DNA from 4 places in the Citrobacter sp. C1 genome. Region 1 is predicted to be linked to each of the others. Evidence: predicted binding sites of a transcription regulator. Region 1 holds the regulator's gene; each other region holds the start of a gene.

What was found. The regulator CRP, encoded in region 1, controls carbon source genes, mostly activating them, when cyclic AMP is high. The targets are predictions, from matches to a motif close to ATGTGANNNNNNTCACAT.
Region 2: the regulator CRP is predicted to act here: its motif matches at 2,691-2,708, upstream of mlc (sugar metabolism global transcriptional regulator Mlc).
Region 3: the regulator CRP is predicted to act here: its motif matches at 2,409-2,426, upstream of IB214_RS07815 (YfcZ/YiiS family protein).
Region 4: the regulator CRP is predicted to act here: its motif matches at 2,717-2,734, upstream of rbsD (D-ribose pyranase).

Annotation. Positions count from the first base shown of each region.
Region 1 covers NZ_CP115035.1:352,401-358,468, forward strand. The annotation lists gene IB214_RS01660 (aspartate aminotransferase family protein) at 1-1,025, shown strand, start outside; gene IB214_RS01665 (YccS/YhfK family putative transporter) at 1,125-3,212, opposite strand; gene crp (cAMP-activated global transcriptional regulator CRP) at 3,264-3,896, opposite strand; gene IB214_RS01675 (OsmC family protein) at 4,206-4,610, shown strand; gene IB214_RS01680 (phosphoribulokinase) at 4,683-5,552, opposite strand; gene IB214_RS01685 (YheU family protein) at 5,605-5,823, opposite strand; gene IB214_RS01690 (hydrolase) at 5,826-6,068, opposite strand, start outside.
Region 2 covers NZ_CP115035.1:2,551,361-2,557,428, forward strand. The annotation lists gene clcB (voltage-gated ClC-type chloride channel ClcB) at 1-605, shown strand, start outside; gene bioD (dethiobiotin synthase) at 561-1,256, opposite strand; gene mlc (sugar metabolism global transcriptional regulator Mlc) at 1,382-2,602, opposite strand; gene IB214_RS12305 (LysR family transcriptional regulator) at 2,731-3,630, opposite strand; gene IB214_RS12310 (MFS transporter) at 3,727-4,980, shown strand; gene IB214_RS12315 (type II CAAX endopeptidase family protein) at 5,013-5,702, opposite strand; gene IB214_RS12320 (carboxypeptidase M32) at 5,881-6,068, shown strand, end outside.
Region 3 covers NZ_CP115035.1:1,606,409-1,612,476, forward strand. The annotation lists gene mlaA (phospholipid-binding lipoprotein MlaA) at 63-818, shown strand; gene fadL (long-chain fatty acid transporter FadL) at 879-2,159, opposite strand; gene IB214_RS07815 (YfcZ/YiiS family protein) at 2,531-2,815, shown strand; gene fadI (acetyl-CoA C-acyltransferase FadI) at 2,992-4,302, shown strand; gene fadJ (fatty acid oxidation complex subunit alpha FadJ) at 4,302-6,068, shown strand, end outside.
Region 4 covers NZ_CP115035.1:4,991,620-4,997,687, reverse strand. The annotation lists gene ravA (ATPase RavA) at 1-429, opposite strand, end outside; gene kup (low affinity potassium transporter Kup) at 758-2,626, shown strand; gene rbsD (D-ribose pyranase) at 2,818-3,237, shown strand; gene rbsA (ribose ABC transporter ATP-binding protein RbsA) at 3,245-4,750, shown strand; gene rbsC (ribose ABC transporter permease) at 4,756-5,721, shown strand; gene rbsB (ribose ABC transporter substrate-binding protein RbsB) at 5,746-6,068, shown strand, end outside.

The sequences.
Region 1 (6,068 bases):
AAACGTTAAAAACGCAGGGCGAAACCCTGTGGCACACCAGTAACGTTTTCACCAATGAGCCTGCACTGCGCTTAGGCCGCAAAATCATTGATGCGACCTTTGCCGAACGCGTGCTGTTCATGAACTCTGGCACTGAAGCCAACGAAACCGCCTTTAAGCTGGCACGCCACTATGCCTGCGTCCGCCATAGTCCGTTCAAAACCAAAATTATCGCCTTCCATAATGCGTTTCATGGCCGCTCGCTGTTTACCGTTTCCGTCGGTGGGCAGCCAAAATATTCTGACGGCTTTGGGCCAAAACCGGCGGACATTATCCATGTACCGTTTAACGACCTGCATGCGGTAAAAGCGGTGATAGACGATCACACCTGCGCGGTGGTGGTCGAGCCAATTCAGGGCGAAGGGGGTGTTATGGCCGCCACGCCGGAATTCCTGCAGGGCCTGCGCGAACTGTGCGATCAGCATCAGGCATTGCTGGTGTTTGATGAAGTGCAGTGTGGTATGGGGCGTACCGGCGACCTGTTTGCCTATATGCACTACGGCGTGACGCCGGATATCCTGACCAGCGCCAAAGCCCTCGGCGGCGGTTTCCCGGTGAGCGCGATGTTGACCACTCAGGAAATCGCTTCTGCGTTCCATGTCGGTTCGCACGGTTCAACCTACGGCGGTAACCCGCTGGCCTGTGCGGTTGCAGAGACGGCGTTCGATATTATCAACACGCCGGACGTGCTGGACGGTGTTCAGGTCAAACGTCAGGCATTTGTTGCGCATTTACAGAAAATAGATGCTCAGTATGACATTTTTAGCGATATTCGCGGTATGGGGCTGCTGATTGGCGCGGAGCTGAAGCCGCAGTTCAAAGGTCGGGCGCGTGATTTCCTCTACGCCGCTGCTCATGAAGGCGTTATGGTGCTGAACGCGGGACCGGATGTGATGCGTTTTGCGCCATCGCTGGTGGTGGAAGAGGCGGATATCGATGAAGGGATGCAGCGCTTTGCGCAGGCGGTAGCGAAGGTGGTGGGCTGATTGGTTGATTGCCGGATGGCGGCGTAAACGCCTTATCCGGCCTACAGGGTAAGGTGTGATTCGTAGGCCGGATAAGCGTAGCGCATCCGGCAGTCGATCTTAACCTTTCATATCCCGCAACCGGCGGCTCAGCCAGATACCGTGGTGCGGGCGTTGACGCCATGCCACCGACGAAATGGTGTGCATGGTATTCAGATGCCCCAGTATACGTTGCAGATGCTGCTCCAGGGTACTTAATGGACCGTGGGACAGCATCTCCGACGACTCGAGAATGTTCACATCACCGGAGCTCCCCGGCCCGTCATATTCCAGCCGCTGCTGACAACGCTGAATCGCAATTTCACAGGACTGCAGATACCGCTGCGCCAAATCCGGCGTCAACATGGTGTGTTCCCGGGCCAGCGTGGTCATCGCATTAATATGTTCGACGATGAACTGGCTGTGCGTGACCCACAGTTTCATATCGGCCAGGTAATGTGAGTTAAAACCTGGCTCCTGCATCGCCTGGTTCAGTGAGTTAAACAGCGTGTTATGCGCCTGGTTGACCCGCATACGCTGATACGCCAGCGGTGTGGCCTGTGGATCGTTGCTGAGGATCAGGCGAATGGCTTCCTGGTCGGCTTCCAGCGCATCGTGGGCGTTTTTGCGCAGCAGGCCGCTTTGCCACTGTGGCCACAGCCAGAGCGTGCCGCCAAAGGCAATCAAACAGCCCAGCACCGTATCGACAAAGCGCGGCACAATAAACTGTTCTCCGTTCAGCGTCAGCAACTGCAGGGTATACACTGCCGTAACCGTAAACCCGACGGTGGCCCAGCCGTAGTTTTTGCGCATGATCAGATAGCTGACGAGGGTGATGACCAGCATGGCCGCCAGCGTAAACCCTTCCGGAATATGAAAGTGCAGCGTGACGCCGGCAATCACCAGCCCGACAAGCGTACCCAGCGAACGATGCAGAATGCGTACCCGCGTGGCACCGTAGCCATTTTGCGTGACGAACAGGACCGTCATCAGGATCCAATAAGGTTTGGGCAGGTGTAAGGCGCTGCCCATCAGGCTGGCGATGCTCAGCATGACGCTGATACGCCCGGCATTACGCAACGCGGGAGATTTCAGCGACAGATAGTTTTTCAGGGCCGGGAGTAACGGCAGGCGGCGCTGTTTGTCGGCCATTAAATCTCGGGCATACAGCGGACGCTGGGTGCGTAGCACGCGGGCAATGCGGCTAAAGTGCCAGTAGCAAAACTGCCCGACCGGGTTTTCCGGGTGCTGGTTGGCAATTTTCTCCAGCGTGCCAATCTGTTTTTCCATCGAAAAGCGTGTTGGTAAGCGGTGATACAGAATGTCATCTGCCAGTACGCGTAACCGGTCGGCGACGGTGCGCGCATTCCAGCGAATCACCTGTTCTGCATGACTGCGTTCGACCAGCTTCTGCACCTCTTCTGGTTGATGTAGGCTGACGGAAATATGCTCCTGCAAATCCAGCGCCTCCTGAAAGGCCCGCAGCAGGCGTTTGTACTCGTTGTTGTGATGCGCCGACAGCATATGCATTTGCTGATAGCACTGGGTGATCAGATCCACCGCTTTTTGCTGGCGAACCAGCAGCGGGGGCAGCGCTTTTTCGGGATCGACGTGCTGGGTTAGCAGGCTGTATTTCGCTTCACAGTAATCGGCCAGTTCGCGATATAACAGGCTGAGCGATTCGCGCAGCGGCTGCTCACGCCACAACCAGAACCAGAACCAGTTGAACGCGCCGTACCACAATGTTCCCAGCGCATAGATCAGTAGCGGTTCCCAGACCGGCATGTTGCCAGCCAGGCTTAGCGTGAAAATTGCCGCAATCAGTGAGGCGGGCAGCAGTCGTGCATGCAGCGGGCTTAACTCGGCGGTCACGCCGAGAATCAGCGTCAGGCCGGTAAGGATCAGCGGGAGCGCAATGCTTTCTGCCAGCAATAGCTGCATGATCAGGCTACATCCGGCAAACAGTGACGCGCCAATAACTAAGCGTTTAAAAAATCGCTTATGCGGGGTATCAAGACCGGCAATGTTGCAGCAGGCGGGGACGAGGGAGAACAGCAGCCCCAGATGAAGCTGACCGATGATAAGACCGACAGCCACGGGTAAACACAGCACCAGCGTTTGTCGTAGTGCGTAGTTGATCTCTGGGTGATAAATCAGTCTTCGCCACATCGGTGCAAACAAAAATGGCGCATTACCAGGTAACGCGCCATTTCGACGAGGTTAACGCGTGCCGTAGACGACGATGGTCTTACCGTGCGCGGAGATCAAGTTCTGATCTTCCAGCATTTTCAGGATACGACCAACGGTTTCACGGGAGCAGCCAACGATCTGGCCAATTTCCTGACGGGTGATTTTGATCTGCATGCCGTCCGGGTGGGTCATCGCGTCAGGTTGTTTCGCCAGGTTCAACAGGGTCTGGGCGATACGACCGGTGACATCCAGGAAGGCCAGGTTGCCCACTTTTTCGGACGTTACCTGCAGGCGACGAGCCATCTGAGAAGACAGGCGCATCAGAATATCCGGGTTAACCTGGATTAATTGACGAAATTTTTTGTATGAAATTTCAGCAACTTCACATGCGGTTTTGGCACGTACCCAGGCGCTACGTTCCTGGCCTTCTTCAAACAGGCCTAATTCACCAATGAAATCGCCCTGATTCAGATAAGAGAGGATCATTTCTTTCCCTTCTTCATCTTTGATCAGCACTGCCACTGAGCCTTTAACGATGTAATACAACGTTTCCGCTTTTTCACCCTGGTGAATCAGCGTGCTCTTCGATGGGTACTTATGAATATGGCAATGAGACAAGAACCATTCGAGAGTCGGGTCTGTTTGCGGTTTGCCAAGCACCATGCGCGGTTATCCTCTGTTATAAGCTGTCTCCAGAGTCAGAACACGACGCTGCCTCTGGGGTTGCAAAAATATGCTTCCCGCTACCTGGGAAAGGGGCTGCTAAAAAGTGAACTGCAGCCTGTAATGTGATGTCCTCTGCATACATGCAGTACGTCAATGTATTACTGTAGCATCCTGACTGTTTTAGCATAGCTTTCGCCGTGTGTCTCCTGGTGTCTCGCTTCAGCATGACTCAGGTCGCCTTCCGTTGCGAGAATTGTTATGTACGCGTAATCTGTCAGGAAAATTGAAACATTGGAGTTACGAAATATGCAAGCGCGTGTAAAGTGGGTTGAGGGGTTAACCTTCCTCGGTGAGTCCGCCTCAGGCCACCAAATCTTGATGGACGGTAACTCCGGTGATAAAGCGCCGAGCCCGATGGAAATGGTACTCATGGCTGCGGGTGGCTGTAGCGCCATTGATGTGGTGTCGATCCTGCAAAAGGGTCGTCAGGATGTGACCAACTGCGAAGTGAAGCTCACTTCCGAGCGTCGTGAAGAAGCGCCGCGTCTGTTTACCCATATTAATCTGCATTTCATCGTTACTGGCAACGATCTGAAAGACGCTTCGGTGTCTCGCGCCGTCGATCTCTCCGCGGAAAAATACTGCTCCGTGGCGCTGATGCTGGAAAAAGCGGTGAATATTACCCATTCCTATGAAGTGATTGCCGCGTAATCCCTGATGCCGGATGGATGATGTTGATTTGTAGGCCCGATAAGCGTAACGCCATCGGGCACTTCCCACGCTTCACTCGATTTTTTTGCCTTCCATCAGTCGCTGGACCAGCGGCAGCATAATCAATTCCATCGCCAGCCCCATCTTGCCGCCCGGCACCACTAATGTATTGATATGGGAAATGAATGAGCCCTGCAGCATCGCCAGCAGCCACGGGAAGTCGATGCCTTCCAGATTACGAAAATGAATCACTACAAAGCTTTCATCCAGTGACGGAATGCTTTTGGCGGCAAAAGGATTGGAGGTGTCGACGGTCGGTACACGCTGGAAGTTAATATGCGTACGGGAAAACTGCGGGGTGATGTAATTAATGTAGTCGTCCATTGAACGTACCACCGAATCCATTACCGCCTCGCGGGAGTGACCGCGCTCGCTGGTGTCGCGGGTCAGCTTCTGGATCCACTCCAGATTGACGATCGGTACCACGCCGACCAGCAGATCAACATGCCGCGCCACGTTTTGCTGCGGCGTCACCACGCCACCGTGCAGGCCTTCATAGAATAAGACGTCTGTGGGTTCAGGCAGCGGCTGCCACGGGGTAAACGTTCCCGGAACCTGATTCCACGGAACGGCTTCATCGTAGGTGTGCAGATATTTTCGTGACTGGCCTTTGCCGGTCTGGCCGTACTCGCTGAAGGTTTGTTCCAGCAGGCCGAAGTCGTTGGCTTCGGGGCCGAAGTAACTGATGTGTCGCCCGGCGTCGCGCGCTTTGCGGATCGCCATGTCCATCTCCGGACGGGTATAGCGGTGAAAACTGTCGCCTTCCACCTCGGCGGCGCGCAGATTTAACTGGGCGAAAATTTTACGAAACGCGAGGCTGGTGGTGGTGGTCCCCGCGCCGCTGGATCCTGTTACCGCAATCACCGGATGTTTGGCAGACATAATAACTCCATGGATAGGTTAGTTTTTATTATAGTCAGCCGCCGGCTGCGGGTTATTCGCGAAACTGTTTTCGCGGCATAATGTTGACCGTTTCATGCAGTTCTGACCATACCAGTACAGCTTCGCCAGATTGTAACTGGCGTCGGACGTCGGCGACTTTTTGTTCGAGCGAACGTTCATGTTCACCATAATCGGTGCCTTCGCGCAAGACAAAGCTTTCAATCAGATTGTCCAGCGCTTCAGGGGATAAGTCCTGCCAGGGGATCTGCATGATTATGCCTCCAGATACGTTGTCAGCCAGTCGGGGATACGGGATTCCAGCCACATCTCAGGATGGCGCAGCGTGCCGCTAATAAACCCGACGTGTCCACCGTGCTCGGTTAACTGATATTCCACCTGTGAGGGCAGATTTTCCGGTTTGGGGATCACGTGGTGATCCATAAAAGGATCGTCCTTGGCGTGAATAATCAGCGTCGGTTTGGCGATCAGGTTGAGTAGTGGCATAGCGCTACACTG
Region 2 (6,068 bases), 2.2 Mb from region 1:
ACGCGCTGGACTATCTGATGATTGTCAGTACCGGCGTGGCGGCAGGGATCTGCGGCCCTCTCTTTATGTGGCTGATGACCACCAGCCACACCGGTTTTTTACGCCTGAAACTTTCACCACCGTGGCAGTTGGCGCTGGGGGGATTGATCGTTGGCGTGCTGTCGTTATTCACACCAACCGTTTGGGGAAATGGCTACAGCGTGGTGCAGTCGTTTTTACTCTCCCCGCCGCTGCTTTCGGTTATCTCCGGGATTTTTATCTGCAAATTACTGGCTGTACTGGCCAGCAGTGGTTCTGGCGCGCCGGGCGGTGTGTTCACACCGACCCTGTTTGTCGGCCTGTCGGTTGGTATGCTGTTGGGTCGCCTGTGGGGATTCTGGCTTCCCGATACAGATGAGATTGCGGTGCTGCTGGGATTAACCGGGATGGCGACGTTGTTGGCGGCGACAACGCACGCACCGATTATGTCTACGCTGATGGTCTGTGAAATGACCGGGGAGTATCGTCTACTCCCCGGCTTATTGATTGCTTGCGTCGTGGCTTCCGTGCTGTCGCGAACGTTACGCCATGACTCTATCTACCGACAGCACGCTGCCGAGCATTGACAGTCGGATATACTGAGACAGCTCTCGCTGCTCTGCGCGCGGCAGGTACGGTAACTCGCCGATCAACGGGGCAGGTAATTTCTTGCCGAGCACGTCGATGATTTCAGCGTAATGCGCCAATCCGGGGTTAATGCGGTTCGCTACCCAACCAATCAGCGGCAGTCCGTCACTGGCAATCGCCTGCGCCGTAAGGATGGCATGATTAATGCAGCCTTCCTGAATCCCCACTACCATCAGCACGGGTAGCTGTTCCTGAACCACCCACTCCGACAACGGACGCAAATCGTTCATCAGACTGCGCCACCCGCCGGTCCCTTCGACCACCACGTGATCAACCTTTTCGCTCAGGCTGGCGAGTCCATTGGACAACAGGGTGTAGTTGATCGGGCCGCTATGCGCCACACTACTTTCGTCTTCGCTCAGCGCAATAGGATTGACCGCCTCGTAAGGCAATTCCAGGGAAGAAACGCTTTGCAGCACCAGCGCATCTTTGTTCCGCAAGCCTTCCGGCGTCTCTTTGCTGCCTTTAGCCACGGGTTTATAACCCGCAACACATTTACCCCCTGACGCTAACGCTTGTAGTAATGCGCGGGAAACCACTGTCTTCCCAACAGAAGTGTCTGTACCTGTAATAAAGAAACGCTTCAGCATCACTAACTCCACCGTTATGCTTTGAAAATATAAGCCAGGAAAATAATACAGTGGAGAAAGTCTAAGGTAAGAGAACCTGAATCAGCTTGAGATAGCGCAATTTTTTGTACAACAGTTAAAAAATGTTAACCCTGTAATAGACGAATCAACAAAGAACCGTTATACATCGCGTCCTTCACGAGTGCGGCCCCCGCCATCGTTCCCTGATTGGTAAACTGTGTGCTCTCAACAACAATGTGCTTACTGTAGGCTGGCAACGCCTGTTGGCGAATACTGTCAGCAATGGTCGGAAACAGAATATCTGCGGCCTTGCTGAGCGGAGAACCGATCAAAATCTTTTGCGGGTTGAATAAATTCACCATGATGGCCAGGATGCGTCCCACATGCGTACCGACGCCGTTAATAATATCTTTCGCCAATAAATCGCCCTGCATGGCGGCAAGGCATATTGAATCCACCGTCAACGGTTGGCCATGCAGTGAGGAGCTCATCGACTGCTTCAGACGCACCTGTGCGAGTTCAAGAACGCTGTCTACACTGGCTATCGTTTCCAGACACCCATGATTCCCGCAGTAACAACGCTTGCCATACGGGTCCACCTGCGTATGGCCAATCTCGACCAGACTGCTGCTGCCCGCATGCAGTAAATGGCCGTCGGTGATCACCCCCGCGCCCACGTTGTGGTCAATCACTACCTGAATCACGTCGCGGGCACCGCGCGATGCACCAAAAAGCGCTTCAGCCATGGTCCAGGCGCTGATATCGTGCTGAATGTATACCGGTACCCCGGTATGACTCTCCAGCGCGTCACCCAGTGGCATCTCTTTAACGTCATCGTAAAACGGCATGCGATGAACGATGCCATTCTCGGTATCGATAATGCCCGGCATGGTGATGGCAATGGACGTTAAGCGTTCAAGCTTTTGCTGATGACGAATGAAGAATTGATCGACCTGCGCAATCACACGATCGAGCAGCGGGATCTCGGAGACCAGCGCCATTTCAAGGCAATCTTCAACCACCAGTTTGCTGCTGAGATCGCGCAGTGCGAGAAAAATTTCGCCACGACTGATACGAATAGATAAGTAGTGCCAGGCTTCCGTCTCGACAACCAGGCCAACGGCCGGACGCCCACGACTCCCGGCTTCTTTGATTTCCAGTTCTTGCACCAAATGTGCTTCGAGCATTTCGCGGACAATCTTGGTAATACTGGCAGGCGCTAATTGCGCCAGGCGAGAGAGATCAATACGCGATACCGGTCCGAGCTGATCTATCAGGCGATAAACCGCGCCCGCATTGGTCTGCTTAATTTGATCGATATGCCCAGGCTGACTATCAGCAACCACCACTTACTCCCTTTATTTTCGCGCTCCGAAATAATCTGTAGGCTATGGTGAAGTACTTCAATGGTTTCCGTCAACTTTTTACTTAGCCGTGTGATTTACCGCACATTTTCACCGGTTTTTAAACTAATTTAAGCACGCTGTACCGCCGCTAAAAGCTGCTGGCGAAAGCGTTGCGCAGCATGGCTTTGCTCGCGATGTTTAGGCCACACCAGCCACATTTCAGATACAGCATCCTCTTCTGCTATCGGTACCCAACACATTTCATACAGCTGTACCCGTTTAAAGGAGGCTGGCAGAATAGACACCCCCAACCCCGCCGCCACCAGGCCGATAATGGTCATCGCCTCCCCGACCTCCTGAGTTATAGTCGGCTTCAGGTCGTAGCGACGCATCAGGCCAAGAATATCGTCATACAATCCGGTCCCCACGTGCGGGTCAAAAAAGACAAACGGCTCGCGGGAAAGTTCCGCCAGAGTAACAACCGGCTTTTGTGCCAATGGATGCGCTCGCGGGATCATCGCCATCAGCGGTTCGTGCAGGATAACCTCCCGGTGCAGAGTGTCAGGCAGTTGCGTATTGCGCAGCAGTCCCATATCCAGCGTCCCTTCGCTTAATGGGGCAATTTGCTCGCGGGTGTTCATTTCACGGGTTTGCATATGCACATCGGGGTAAGCCTGGCGAAAAAAGGACAGCGTATCTGACACCGCCTTAATAAACGGTGCTGAGGAGGTAAATCCGATACGCAACTCACCCGCTTCGCCCAAATGCAGACGTTCAGCTCTTGCTGCGGCTTCATTCACCAGCCCGAGGATCTGCCGACTGTCGGCCAGAAACTGCCTGCCTGCGGCGGTCAGCGCCACGCTGCGGTTGGTTCGCGCCAGCAATCTGGCACCCACCTGCTGCTCGAGGATTTGGATCTGTTGGCTCAACGGAGGTTGGGAAATGTTCAGCCGCGCCGCCGCACGGCCAAAATGGAGTTCTTCCGCAACCGCCACAAAGTAGCGCAGGTGACGCAGTTCAATATTCATATTTTTAAAATATTATTTGAGATTATTAATATATTAGACAGAATATTGTGATTTTCATACTCTAAAGACTAGTCCTGTATACCCAATGGATTTCATGTGAGCCGTACAACTACTGTCGATACTGCCCCGACAAGCGATGTTGATGAACAGATTATCTCCCCGCCAGATGCGTTTATAAAACGCGGCACCGCCTCTTTTATGCGCGTCACGCTGGCTCTGTTTTCCGCCGGGCTGGCGACATTTGCCCTGCTGTATTGTGTACAACCGATCCTGCCGGTACTGTCCCATGAATTTGGCGTATCGCCTGCCAGCAGCAGTATTTCACTGTCTATCTCCACCGCCATGCTGGCAATCGGTCTCCTGTTTACCGGCCCGCTTTCCGACGCCATTGGCCGCAAGCCGGTAATGGTCACCGCGCTCCTGCTGGCTTCCTGCTGCACCTTACTTTCAACGATGATGACCAGCTGGCACGGTATCCTGATCATGCGTGCATTGATTGGCCTGTCATTAAGCGGGGTCGCCGCGGTAGGTATGACCTATCTCAGCGAGGAGATCCACCCTAGCTTTGTCGCCTTTTCGATGGGGCTGTATATCAGCGGTAACTCGATTGGCGGCATGAGTGGCCGGTTGATCAGCGGAGTATTTACCGACTTTTTTAACTGGCGTATTGCGCTGGCGGCTATCGGCTGTTTTGCGCTGGCCTCCGCGCTGATGTTCTGGAAAATCTTACCCGAATCCCGCCACTTCAGACCGACGTCACTGCGGCCTAAGTCATTGTTTATTAATTTCCGCCTGCACTGGCGTGACCCCGGATTGCCGCTACTTTTCGTGGTCGGATTCTTATTGATGGGGTCGTTTGTCACGCTGTTTAACTACATCGGCTACCGCCTGATGCTGTCGCCCTGGGAACTCAGTCAGGCGGTGGTCGGCCTGCTGTCCGTGGCTTACCTTACCGGTACCTGGAGTTCCCCCAAAGCAGGGTCAATGACCACCCGCTACGGTCGTGGCCCAGTGATGTTGTTCTCGACTGGCGTGATGCTCGTAGGCTTGTTGATGACGCTGTTCACCTCACTGTGGCTGATTTTTGCCGGGATGCTGCTCTTTTCCGCCGGTTTCTTTGCCGCACATTCGGTGGCCAGCAGCTGGATTGGTCCGCGCGCTAAACGCGCCAAAGGTCAGGCCTCGTCGTTGTATCTGTTCTGTTATTACCTGGGATCGAGCATTGCGGGTACGCTGGGTGGCGTTTTCTGGCATAACTACGGCTGGAACGGCGTCGGCGGGTTTATTGCGTTGATGCTGATCCTTGCGCTACTGGTGGGGTCCCGTTTACATCACCGTTTGCACGCCTGATTGTGATGCCCGGTATCGCCGGGCACACCGCATTACGTGGACGGCACGAATGCCTGAGCCGCGATTTGCATGCCCACCACCGTCCCGTTCATCAAGATATGCAGCATAATTGGCATCAGTATGCCGTTACTTTTAATTCGGGCATAAATCAGAACCAGTGACACGATAAACAACAGCAATAACGTCCTAAAATCCACATACTGCGTGTGCATCAGCGCGAAAATGGCGGACACCACCGCAGACGTCAACCAGGTTTTATCCTTGAACCAGTACTGAAAGGCATTGAACAGGCAGCCGCGGAAAATCATTTCCTCATAAACCGGGGCAATAAATATCAGCGACAAACTCGACAGCCACAGCGCGTAACTACGTAGTGATACCTGGGTTGTCACCCATTCTTCATTTTGTCTTATTCCCAGCAGCCAGGGCCCGGCAAACTGCACCAGCAAAAGCGCGACAAATAAAATACCAAACCACGTCACGTTAAACGTGCCCTTTCCCAGACCTGCTCTTTTGCTAAAAAAGAAATAATACAGCGGTACCAGCACAACGAACTCCGCAGCAAACAGCAGTGGGAACAGTAATCCCTGCGCCTGTAACAGCGCGCTTTCAGCAAAAAAAAAGGGGACAAACGTGAGGCCAAACATCAGAATAAACATCGAAAAACAACCGGATACTGCCCGAGTTCTGGCGATATAGTCACTACTGATTTCCTGTTGCATACCGGCTCCCTGCTAAAAGATTACGCCATAGTTTAAAACATCAAATTTTGTTTATGATAAAAAGTATCATTATCACTTACAAGCTACCAACATTTCGCATTCTCTGCCGAGGAATGGGTAAATGCGGTAAATCACGTTAGACTCACAGGTCTGGTCCAACAGAACGAGAACGAAAATAATGAGTAACAGTACGAATTACCAACAGCTCACCCGCACGTTCCAGCGGCTCTCTCGCTTCTCCCACCTCTCGGCTATCGCCAGTTGGGACATGTTCACCATGATGCCTCCTGGTGGCAGCCAGGCCCGTGGCGAAGCGCTGGCGGAACTGAACGTCCTGGAACATCAGCTGTTAACCGATCCTAAGGT
Region 3 (6,068 bases), 1.3 Mb from region 1:
ATACCTTATTGTTCCGTCATGGATGGCAATCAGCGATAGCCATAATACACAGGGAGACACTTATGAAGCTTCGCCTGTCGGCGCTTGCGCTGGGAACCACACTTTTGGTGGGGTGTGCGAGCTCCGGTACAGAACAGCAGGGGCGCTCGGATCCGTTTGAAGGGTTCAACCGCACCATGTACAACTTCAACTTTAATGTGCTGGATCCGTATGTTGTTCGACCGGTGGCTGTAGCCTGGCGTGATTATGTTCCGCAGCCGGCCAGAAACGGTTTGAGCAACTTTACGGGCAACCTCGAAGAGCCGGCCGTAATGGTCAACTATTTCCTGCAGGGCGATCCTTATCAGGGGATGGTGCATTTCACCCGTTTCTTCCTGAACACCTTGCTAGGTATGGGCGGCTTTATCGATGTTGCGGGCATGGCGAATCCAAAACTGCAGCGCGTTGAACCACATCGTTTCGGCAGTACTTTAGGTCACTATGATGTAGGTTACGGTCCGTATATGCAGCTTCCGTTCTATGGCAGCTTCACGGTACGTGATGACGGTGGTGATATGGTGGATACGCTGTATCCGGTTCTGTCGTGGCTGACCTGGCCGTTGTCGGTCGGTAAATGGACCATTGAAGGGATTGAAACCCGCGCGCAACTGCTCGACTCCGACGGTCTGCTGCGTCAATCTTCCGATCCGTACATTATGGTGCGTGAAGCTTACTTCCAGCGTCATGACTTCATCGCGAACGGCGGGAAACTCAAACCAGAAGAAAACCCGAACGCGCAAGCTATTCAGGATGATTTAAAAGATATCGATTCCGAATAAGGAAGAGGTACAAATAAAAAGGTGAGCTAAAAAGCTCACCTTTTTTACGCCTGAAGAAAATCAGAATGCGTAGTTAAAGTTGGTACCGAACAGCCAGGCTTTACCTTCAGATTCGAAGGTATATGGACCTTCTTTGATGGTCACGTTCTGCCCGTGCATATAAGAAGCACCGATGTCGATAGACGCATCTTCATTGAACGCGTAGGTCGTACCCGCGCTCAGCCACAGGCGGTCCTGGTCTGGAATGGAGATGGAGCGTTTATCCGCAGGAACCGGGCTATCGTCGTAGGCGATACCAGTACGGAACGTCCAGTTTTTATCCATGTAGTAGGTCGTACCCAGCGCGAGGCGGTAAGAGTCCCGGAAGCCTTCTTCTTTATAGAACAATGTTTGTCCGTTGGTGCCCGTTGCTTTCAACTCCTGGAACTGACTCCAGCTGGTGTAAGCGATGCTGTAGTGAACGGCCCATTGCGGTGCTACGCGGTTATAGCCAGACAGTTCCCACATTTCCGGCAGGTTAAGCGTCAATGCGCCCGGAACGGTCGTGTTGGTTGTACCCCATGGGAACGTCACGCCAGCACCCGGTAAGCCGTTGGCCTGGCTTCTGATGCCGCTCTTATAATCACCGTCGAAATCGATTTTAACTTCTGAACGATAGGTTAAGCCCCAGCGGTTATCTTTATCCAGCTCATACAAAATACCCGCGTTCCAGCCGTAACCCCATTCATCACCTTCCATGCTTGCAATTTTAGGGCTGACCTTCGGTAATGCTGCGGTCATTTCACCGGAATAACGTTCAATTTTGGCGTCAGCATAAACGGCGTTAAAACCAAGGCCGAAGCTCCAGCTATCATTTAGGCGATAGGCGCCGCTGAGGTTAAGGTTGACCGTTTTAAGGTCGGTCTTGCCGCCGTATTCACCGACAATGTAGCTGTCGTTAAATTCGGTCGCCAGACCATAGTTAGAGGTGACAGACGCGCCCCAGCCAAACTGCTCGTTAATAGGCATCACGAAGTGCGCATTCGGAACCCATGCCGTCGGGGCGATGTTGTCCGCATTGGTGCTGCGCCCGGTGAACGGCGATTTACCGGAGATATTAACGTCTGGATCGATATACACCGCACCTGCTGAGAAAGTAGGGCGATCGAACATCATGATCAGTGCCGGGTTGCGGCTGGCGTTACCCGCGTCGTCTGCGATAGCGCCTTCACCCGAATATGCCCGGCCAAGGCCAGAGGAAGAAAATTCGTTTAACTGAAAGCCTGCAGACCAGGCCTGTGTGGAAATAATTGCCACTGCGACTGCGAGAGCAGACTTTGTAAACAGGGTTTTCTGGCTCATGACCATAACCTCATCGATTTATTTTTATACAAACAATGTTACATGCCGTAACAGGAGCGCGAAGTGTAGGGTCTGAGGTACCACATAGAAATCAGACCAGTGGCGAGAGTATAGGTCCGACCAGATGGAATGTTGCAAGTATGTTTATAAGTTTTTTCAAATATGATCTTAAAAACGCGATCCAGCTGGCAAAATTGCGGGGATGCGCACTCACCTGTTCGGGCGATTTTTGTTTTGGATCATTTTTAAGTGTGATTTCGGTCGCTTATCGCATTTCGCACAATTAACGACTGGAGAGGAGGATAATGGGAGCGTAAAATATCCCCAACGTTTATCTGGCACCCTTGGTGCGAATACAGAGGAAATCTACAATGAGTAAATGCAGTGCTGATGAAACCCCGGTTTGCTGCTGTATGGATGTTGGTACCATCATGGACAACACCGATTGCACCGCGTCATACAGCCGTGTGTTCGCGACTCGCGCACAGGCAGAAGAAACGCTGGCTGCTCTCACCGAGAAGGCGCGTGGCGTAGAATCTGAGCCTTGCCAAATCACCCCAACCTTTACTGAAGAAGCTGAGGGTGTTCGTCTGGATATCGATTTTGTTTTCGCCTGTGAAGCCGAAACCCTGATCTTCCAGCTGGGTCTGCGTTAATCCCTTCTTTCAGTGCCCTTGCCACCTTCTGACAAGGGCATTTTCGTAACAATCAGTGATTATTCACTGTGCCATAGCTCCCACTTTCATTTCTCTCCACTTGGCTAAATGTAAAAAATTGGTTAAGACTGTGATCAGGTCAGACCACTTATTTTATTTTTTAACAGGGGAGTGTTATGAGTCAGGCTTTACCGCTGGTTACCCGTCAGGGCGATCGCATCGCCATTGTGAGCGGATTGCGTACACCTTTTGCCCGTCAGGCAACCGCGTTTCATGGCATTCCCGCCGTTGATTTGGGAAAAATGGTCGTCGGTGAGTTGCTGGCTCGCAGTGAAATTCCTGCCGATGCCATTGAACAACTGGTTTTTGGCCAGGTTGTGCAAATGCCGGAAGCGCCCAATATCGCCCGTGAAATTGTGCTGGGCACCGGGATGAACGTACATACCGATGCCTACAGCGTGAGCAGAGCCTGCGCCACCAGTTTTCAGGCGGTGGTGAATGTCGCGGAAAGCCTGATGGCAGGAACCATCCGTGCGGGTATTGCAGGCGGGGCTGACTCCTCTTCCGTGCTGCCAATTGGCGTCAGCAAAAAGTTGGCGCGGGTGTTGGTGGACGTCAATAAAGCCCGCACCACCGGTCAGCGGCTGAAGCTTTTTTCCCGACTGCGTTTGCGCGACCTGATGCCGGTCCCACCTGCAGTTGCTGAGTATTCCACCGGCTTACGTATGGGGGATACGGCAGAGCAAATGGCGAAAACCTACGGCATCACGCGTGAGCAGCAGGATGCGCTGGCGTACCGTTCGCATCAGCGAGCCGCTCAGGCCTGGGCCGAAGGCAAACTGGCAGACGAGGTGATGACCACCTATGCTCCGCCGTTTAAAGATCCCTTCTCAGAAGATAACAATATTCGCGGAAACTCTACGCTGGCGGATTACGCCAAACTGCGCCCGGCGTTTGACCGTAAACACGGCACCGTCACGGCGGCAAACAGTACACCATTGACCGACGGCGCTGCTGCGGTGATTTTGATGACGGAGTCCCGGGCGAAAGAGCTGGGACTGGTGCCGCTGGGCTATCTACGCAGTTTTGCGTTTACTGCCATCGACGTCTGGCAGGATATGTTGCTGGGCCCGGCATGGTCGACGCCGTTGGCTCTGGAGCGCGCGGGCCTGACTCTGGCCGATCTCACGCTGATTGATATGCATGAAGCCTTTGCCGCGCAGACGCTGGCGAATATTCAACTGCTTGGCAGCGAACGTTTTGCTCGTGACGTTCTGGGTAGGGCACATGCCACTGGCGAAGTGGATGACAGCAAATTTAACGTGCTGGGCGGTTCGATTGCCTACGGACACCCTTTCGCCGCGACCGGCGCGCGCATGATCACCCAAACGCTGCATGAATTACGGCGTCGTGGTGGTGGGTTTGGTTTGGTCACCGCGTGTGCGGCGGGTGGTCTGGGTGCGGCAATGGTTCTGGAGGCGGAATAATGGAAATGGCATCGGCTTTTACGCTACACGTGCGTCTGGATAACGTGGCGGTGGTCTCCATTGATGTGCCCGGAGAGAAAATGAATACCCTGAAAGCAGAGTTTGCTTCTCAGGTGCGGGCTATTTTGAAACAAATTCGCGATAACAAAGATCTGCGTGGCGTGGTGTTTATTTCGGCGAAGCCGGATAATTTCATCGCTGGGGCGGATATCAATATGATCGGCAACTGCCGCAGTGCGCAGGAAGCCGAAGCCCTGGCTCGTCAGGGGCAACAGATGATGGCGGAAATTAATGCGTTGCCGATCCCGGTTATCGCTGCCATTCACGGTGCCTGTCTGGGCGGCGGTCTGGAGATGGCGCTGGCGTGTCATAGCCGTATTTGTACTGATGACGTTAAAACCGTGCTGGGTCTGCCGGAAGTACAGCTTGGTCTGTTACCCGGCTCTGGCGGCACGCAGCGGTTGCCCCGTCTGATTGGCGTTAGCACTGCGCTGGACATGATCCTGACCGGCAAACAATTACGCGCTAAACAGGCGCTGAAAGTGGGGTTGGTGGACGAGGTTGTGCCGCAGACCATTTTGCTGGAAGCGGCGGTGGAACTGGCTAAAAAGGAGAGTTCGGTACACCATAGCCTGCCGGTACGGGAACGCATTCTGGCCGGACCGCTGGGGCGGGCGCTGCTGTTCCGTATGGTCGGTAAAAAGACCGCACAGAAAACGCAAGGAAATTACCCCGCAACCCATCGTATTCTTGAGGTGATCGAGACTGGTCTGGCGCAGGGCAGCAGCAGCGGCTATGACGCCGAAGTCCGCGCGTTTGGTGAGCTGGCGATGACGCCGCAGTCTCAGGCTCTGCGTAACGTCTTTTTTGCAAACACCGACGTGAAAAAAGATCCCGGTAGCGAGGTACAACCCGGTCCGCTAAACAGCGTCGGGGTTCTGGGCGGGGGGCTGATGGGCGGGGGGATTGCCTACGTGACGGCCTGCAAAGGCGGCTTGCCGGTGCGTATCAAAGATATCAATGCTAAGGGAATCAACCACGCGCTGAAATACAGTTGGGATCAGCTTGAAACAAAAGTTCGCCGCCGCCATCTCAAAGCCGGCGAGCGTGACAAACAGCTGGCGCTGATTTCAGGCACCACCGATTTTCGCGGTTTTGCGCATCGAGATCTGGTAATTGAGGCAGTGTTTGAAGATCTGGCGTTGAAACAACAGATGGTGGCAGATGTTGAGCACAATTGTGCGCCTCATACCATTTTTGCCTCCAACACCTCATCTCTACCCATTGGCGACATTGCGGCCAATGCGGCGCGACCTGAGCAGGTCATTGGTTTGCACTTCTTTAGTCCGGTAGAAAAAATGCCGCTAGTGGAAGTTATTCCTCATACAACTACGTCTGAACGCACTATTGCCACCACGGTTAAACTGGCGAAAAAACAGGGGAAAACGCCGATTGTGGTGCAGGATAAGGCCGGGTTCTATGTAAATCGCATTCTTGCTCCGTACATCAACGAAGCTATCCGCTTATTGACCGAGGGCGAGCGCGTTGAGCAGATTGATGCTGCGCTGGTAAAGTTTGGTTTTCCGGTAGGGCCAATCCAACTTTTGGATGAGGTCGGAATTGATACAGGCACTAAAATTATACCTGTACTGGAAGCCGCTTACGGTGAACGTTTCAGCGCACCTGCAAATGTTGTTGCTTCAATTTTGAATGATGATCGCAAAGGTAGAAAAAATGGTCGGGGTTTCTATCTTTATGGTGCGAAA
Region 4 (6,068 bases), 400 kb from region 1:
TTCCTCAAACGCGCCGTTGCGGAAGTGGCGTTCGTTAATGGCTGTCAGCAGGGTGTTGAGGATGGCCGGGCCCGCCTTCCAGATTTCATCCAGAAAAACGATTTCAGCTTCGGGAAGATAACCCGCCGTTAAGCGCTCATAGCGCCCTTCATCTTTCAGGGCCTGAATAGATAGCGGGCCGAAGACTTCTTCTGGCGTGGAGAAGCGCGTCATCAAATATTCGAAAGCGCGCGCATTTTTAAACGCAAACTTCAGCCGACGTGCAATTAAGCTTTTTGCGATCCCTGGCGGGCCGAGTAAGAACACACTCTCACCGCTAAGCGCCGCCAGCAGGCACAGACGAATGGCGTGGCTACGTTCATAGAGTCCCTTTTCCAGCGCATTGCTCAGACGGGAAATTCTTTCCGCTAATAAATGTGGGTGAGCCATAATGAAGTGGCGTCCTTTCGCCAAATGTACTGCGTAAACTGCGAGTATAGATGCTTCACACCAGTGCAGTAATAGACTGAAGGTGCGCTTATTTTTCTTTGAGCCAGATTAATCTGGTCTCATTTAGGGGTACGATTTTGCGATTAATCGTGCATACTGTGCGCCTTTTTGTGGGCCAAGGGACTACGCACACATTTCTTATATATACACCAAATCAATCAAGCTGCACGAAGACGGTAAATGAGTTATCTCCTGGGATGGGCGGAATAACGAGTGAAGCCAATGGAAGCGGCCTGAAGAATGACGTGTATAAACGAAAGACGAGTCTATGAGCACTGATAATAAGCAATCATTGTCTGCGATTACCCTTGCAGCGATTGGGGTTGTCTACGGTGATATTGGTACCAGCCCACTTTATACACTCCGTGAATGTTTGTCTGGGCAGTTCGGTTTTGGCGTTGAACGTGATGCCGTGTTTGGTTTTCTCTCGCTGATTTTCTGGCTGCTGATCTTTGTTGTCTCCATCAAGTACCTGACGTTTGTCATGCGTGCGGATAACGCCGGAGAAGGCGGGATCTTGACGCTAATGTCACTGGCCGGGCGTAATACGTCGGCGCGAACGACCTCAATGCTGGTCATTATGGGGTTGATAGGCGGCAGCTTCTTCTATGGTGAGGTGGTGATTACGCCGGCCATTTCGGTGATGTCGGCGATCGAAGGTCTGGAGATCGTGGCACCGCAACTGGATACCTGGATTGTTCCGCTCTCTATTATTGTCCTGACACTGCTGTTTATGATTCAAAAGCACGGTACTGGTACCGTGGGTAAGCTTTTTGCACCTATTATGCTGGTTTGGTTCCTGGTGCTGGCGGTGTTGGGCGTACGTAGCATTATTGCTAACCCGGAAGTGCTGCAGGCGTTAAACCCAATGTGGGCGGTGCATTTCTTCCTCGAATATAAAACGCTGTCGTTTATTGCGCTGGGCGCGGTGGTGCTGTCGATCACCGGCGTTGAAGCGCTGTACGCGGATATGGGCCACTTTGGTAAGTTCCCCATTCGCCTGGCGTGGTTCTCTGTAGTGTTACCTTCGCTGGTGCTGAACTATTTTGGCCAGGGTGCATTGCTGTTAAAACATCCGGAAGCGATCAAAAACCCGTTCTTCCTGCTGGCACCGGACTGGGCGTTGATTCCCCTGCTGATCCTTGCCGCGCTGGCCACGGTTATTGCCTCGCAGGCGGTGATCTCTGGCGTATTCTCATTGACGCGGCAGGCGGTACGTCTGGGATATCTGTCGCCGATGCGTATCATCCATACTTCAGAGATGGAGTCAGGGCAAATCTATATTCCGTTCGTCAACTGGATGCTGTACATCGCCGTGGTGATTGTGATCGTCAGCTTTGAGCACTCCAGTAACCTGGCCGCCGCGTACGGTATTGCGGTAACGGGGACGATGGTGCTGACGTCTATTCTGTCGACAACCGTGGCGCGCAAAAACTGGCACTGGAATAAATACTTTGTGTTCCTGATTCTGGTGGCCTTCCTGTGCATTGATATCCCGCTGTTCTCCGCGAACCTTGATAAGCTGATTTCTGGTGGTTGGCTGCCGCTGACGCTGGGTCTGGTGATGTTCACCATCATGACCACCTGGAAAAGCGAGCGCTTCCGTCTGCTGCGTCGTATGCATGAACACGGTAATTCTCTGGAGGCGATGATTGCTTCTCTGGAGAAATCGCCGCCGGTACGGGTGCCAGGCACAGCGGTGTATATGTCCCGTGCCATGAATGTCATCCCGTTTGCGCTTATGCATAACCTCAAACATAACAAGGTGCTGCATGAACGCGTGATCCTGCTGACGCTGCGTACAGAAGATGCACCGTATGTTCATAATGTGCGTAGGGTGCAAATTGAGCAGCTGTCGCCGACCTTCTGGCGCGTGGTGGCCAGCTACGGCTGGCGCGAAACACCAAACGTAGAGGAAGTGTTCCATCGCTGCGGGCTGGAAGGCCTAAGCTGTCGGATGATGGAAACCTCGTTCTTCATGTCGCACGAGTCGTTGATTGTCGGCAAACGTCCGTGGTATTTACGCCTGCGCGGCAAATTGTATCTGCTGTTGCAGCGCAATGCGCTACGTGCACCGGACCAGTTTGAGATCCCACCTAACCGGGTGATTGAGCTCGGGACGCAGGTCGAGATTTAACGTTACCGACGCCCTCTTTCTTCATGAAAGGGGGCGTTTTGTTTTCCCCCTCACATTTTCCTTTCTTCTGATGATACGGCTTGCGAAACGTTTCGATGACGATCACATTTTCGTAACGTCATGGTGGTTTTATGTGCATTCTTCAGACTAAACTTATCACCAGCGAAACGTTTCGCTAGTGGGGAAAGAAAATGAAGAAAGGCACGGTACTCAACTCTGAAATTTCATCGGTGATCTCCCGTCTGGGGCATACCGATACGCTGGTGGTGTGTGATGCGGGTTTACCCATCCCAAATAGTACTACGCGTATCGATATGGCATTAACCCAGGGCGTACCTTCTTTTATGCAGGTACTGGACGTGGTCACGCGTGAAATGCAGGTCGAGTCGGCCATTCTCGCGACGGAAATCAAACAACATAATCCGCAACTCCACGAAACGTTGCTCAGCCACATTGAGCAACTGCAACAACACCAGGGAAATACCATAGAAATTCGTTACACCACGCATGAACAATTCAAAAAACAAACCGCAGACAGTCAGGCGGTAATTCGCAGCGGAGAATGTTCTCCGTATGCGAATATCATTCTTTGTGCTGGCGTCACGTTCTGAGGCCATCATGAACGCACTACTGCAACTCAAAGGGATCGATAAAGCGTTCCCGGGCGTTAAAGCGCTATCCGGCGCCGCGTTGAATGTTTACTCCGGCCGCGTTATGGCGCTGGTGGGCGAAAACGGCGCGGGCAAATCCACCATGATGAAAGTCCTGACCGGTATCTACACTCGTGATGCCGGTTCGTTATTGTGGCTGGGGAAAGAAACCACCTTTAACGGTCCTAAATCCTCTCAGGAAGCAGGGATCGGCATCATTCACCAGGAACTGAACCTGATCCCGCAACTCACCATCGCCGAGAACATTTTCCTCGGCCGTGAGTTTGTGAATCGCTTTGGCAAAATCGACTGGAAGAAGATGTATGCCGAAGCAGACCAGTTGCTGGCTAAACTTAATCTGCGTTTTAAAAGCGACAAGCTGGTCGGTGAGCTATCGATTGGCGATCAGCAGATGGTTGAAATCGCCAAAGTGCTGAGCTTTGAATCCCGGGTCATCATTATGGATGAACCGACGGATGCGTTGACGGATACCGAAACCGAATCCCTGTTCCGCGTGATCCGTGAACTGAAATCTCAGGGACGCGGCATTGTCTATATTTCTCACCGCATGAAAGAGATTTTCGAAATTTGTGATGATGTGACGGTGTTCCGCGATGGGCAGTTTATTGCCGAACGTGAAGTGGCCTCACTGACCGAAGATTCACTCATTGAAATGATGGTGGGACGTAAGCTGGAAGATCAGTACCCGCGGCTGGATAAAGCGCCTGGCGATGTGCGCCTGAAGGTCGATAACTTGTGCGGCCCTGGAGTGCATGATGTGTCATTCACGCTGCGTAAAGGTGAGATCCTTGGCGTGTCGGGTCTGATGGGTGCCGGACGTACTGAATTGATGAAAGTGCTATACGGCGCGCTGCCGCGCACCAGTGGTTACGTCACGCTTGACGGGCATGAAGTGGTTACGCGTTCTGAACAGGATGGGCTGGCCAACGGCATCGTCTATATTTCTGAAGACCGCAAACGCGACGGCTTAGTGCTGGGCATGTCGGTGAAAGAGAACATGTCGTTGACCGCACTGCGTTACTTCAGCCGTACGGGCGGCAGTCTGAAACACAAAGATGAGCAGCAGGCGGTGGGCGATTTTATCCGTCTGTTCAATGTGAAAACGCCCTCGATGGAACAGGCAATCGGCCTGCTCTCCGGTGGCAATCAGCAAAAAGTGGCGATTGCGCGTGGTTTGATGACCCGGCCCAAAGTGCTGATCCTCGATGAACCCACGCGCGGCGTGGACGTTGGGGCTAAAAAAGAGATTTACCAGCTAATCAACCAGTTTAAGGCTGATGGGCTGAGCATCATTCTGGTCTCTTCGGAGATGCCAGAAGTATTGGGCATGAGCGATCGCATTATCGTCATGCATGAAGGGCATCTCGGCGGTGAATTCACTCGCGAGCAGGCCACTCAGGAAGTATTAATGGCTGCCGCTGTGGGCAAGCTTAATCGCGTGAATCAGGAGTAAAAAAGATGACTACCCAGGCTGTTTCTGGTCGCCGTTATTTCACTAAAGCATGGCTTCTGGAGCAAAAGTCGCTCATCGCTCTGTTAGTGCTGATCGCGATTGTTTCCACCATGAGCCCCAACTTTTTTACCGTTAATAACCTGTTCAACATTCTCCAGCAAACGTCGGTTAACGCCATCATGGCCGTTGGTATGACGCTGGTTATTCTGACGTCGGGTATCGATCTGTCTGTGGGTTCGCTACTGGCGCTTACCGGTGCCGTTGCTGCTTCGATTGTGGGTCTTGAAGTCAACGCGTTGGTGGCCGTTGCCGCTGCGCTGGCGTTAGGTGCGGCAGTTGGTGCCGTGACTGGCGTTATTGTGGCAAAAGGCCGCGTGCAGGCGTTTATCGCCACGCTGGTGATGATGCTCCTGCTGCGCGGCGTCACCATGGTGTACACCAACGGCAGTCCGGTAAACACCGGCTTTACCGATAATGCCGATCTGTTTGGCTGGTTTGGTATTGGTCGTCCGTTAGGCGTCCCTACGCCAGTATGGATCATGGGGATTGTCTTCCTGGCCGCGTGGTACATGCTGCACCATACCCGTCTGGGTCGATATATTTATGCGCTGGGCGGTAACGAAGCGGCAACGCGTCTGTCCGGTATCAGCGTCAATAAGATCAAAATTATCGTTTATTCACTCTGTGGGCTGCTGGCATCGCTGGCAGGCATCATCGAAGTGGCGCGCCTCTCCTCAGCGCAACCGACGGCGGGTACCGGCTATGAGCTGGATGCTATCGCGGCGGTGGTATTAGGCGGCACCAGCCTTGCGGGCGGTAAAGGACGTATTGTTGGTACGCTGATCGGCGCACTGATTCTCGGTTTCCTCAATAATGGTTTGAATTTGTTAGGTGTTTCCTCCTATTACCAGATGATCGTTAAAGCAGTGGTCATTTTGCTGGCGGTACTGGTAGACAACAAAAAGCAGTAACAACGACTACAGGACATCTTAAATATGAACATGAAAAAACTGGCTACCCTGGTTTCTGCTGTTGCGCTGAGTGCCACCGTGAGCGCGAATGCGATGGCAAAAGATACCATTGCGCTGGTGGTCTCTACCCTTAACAACCCGTTCTTTGTCTCTCTGAAGGATGGGGCGCAAAAAGAAGCCGATAAGCTAGGTTATAACCTGGTGATTCTGGACTCGCAGAACAACCCGGCGAAAGAGTTGGCGAACGTTCAGGACTTAACCGTGCGTGGAACCAAAATTCTGCTGATTAACCCAACCGACTCCGATGCCGTGGGTAATGCCGTGAAGATGGCTAACCAGGCGAAAAT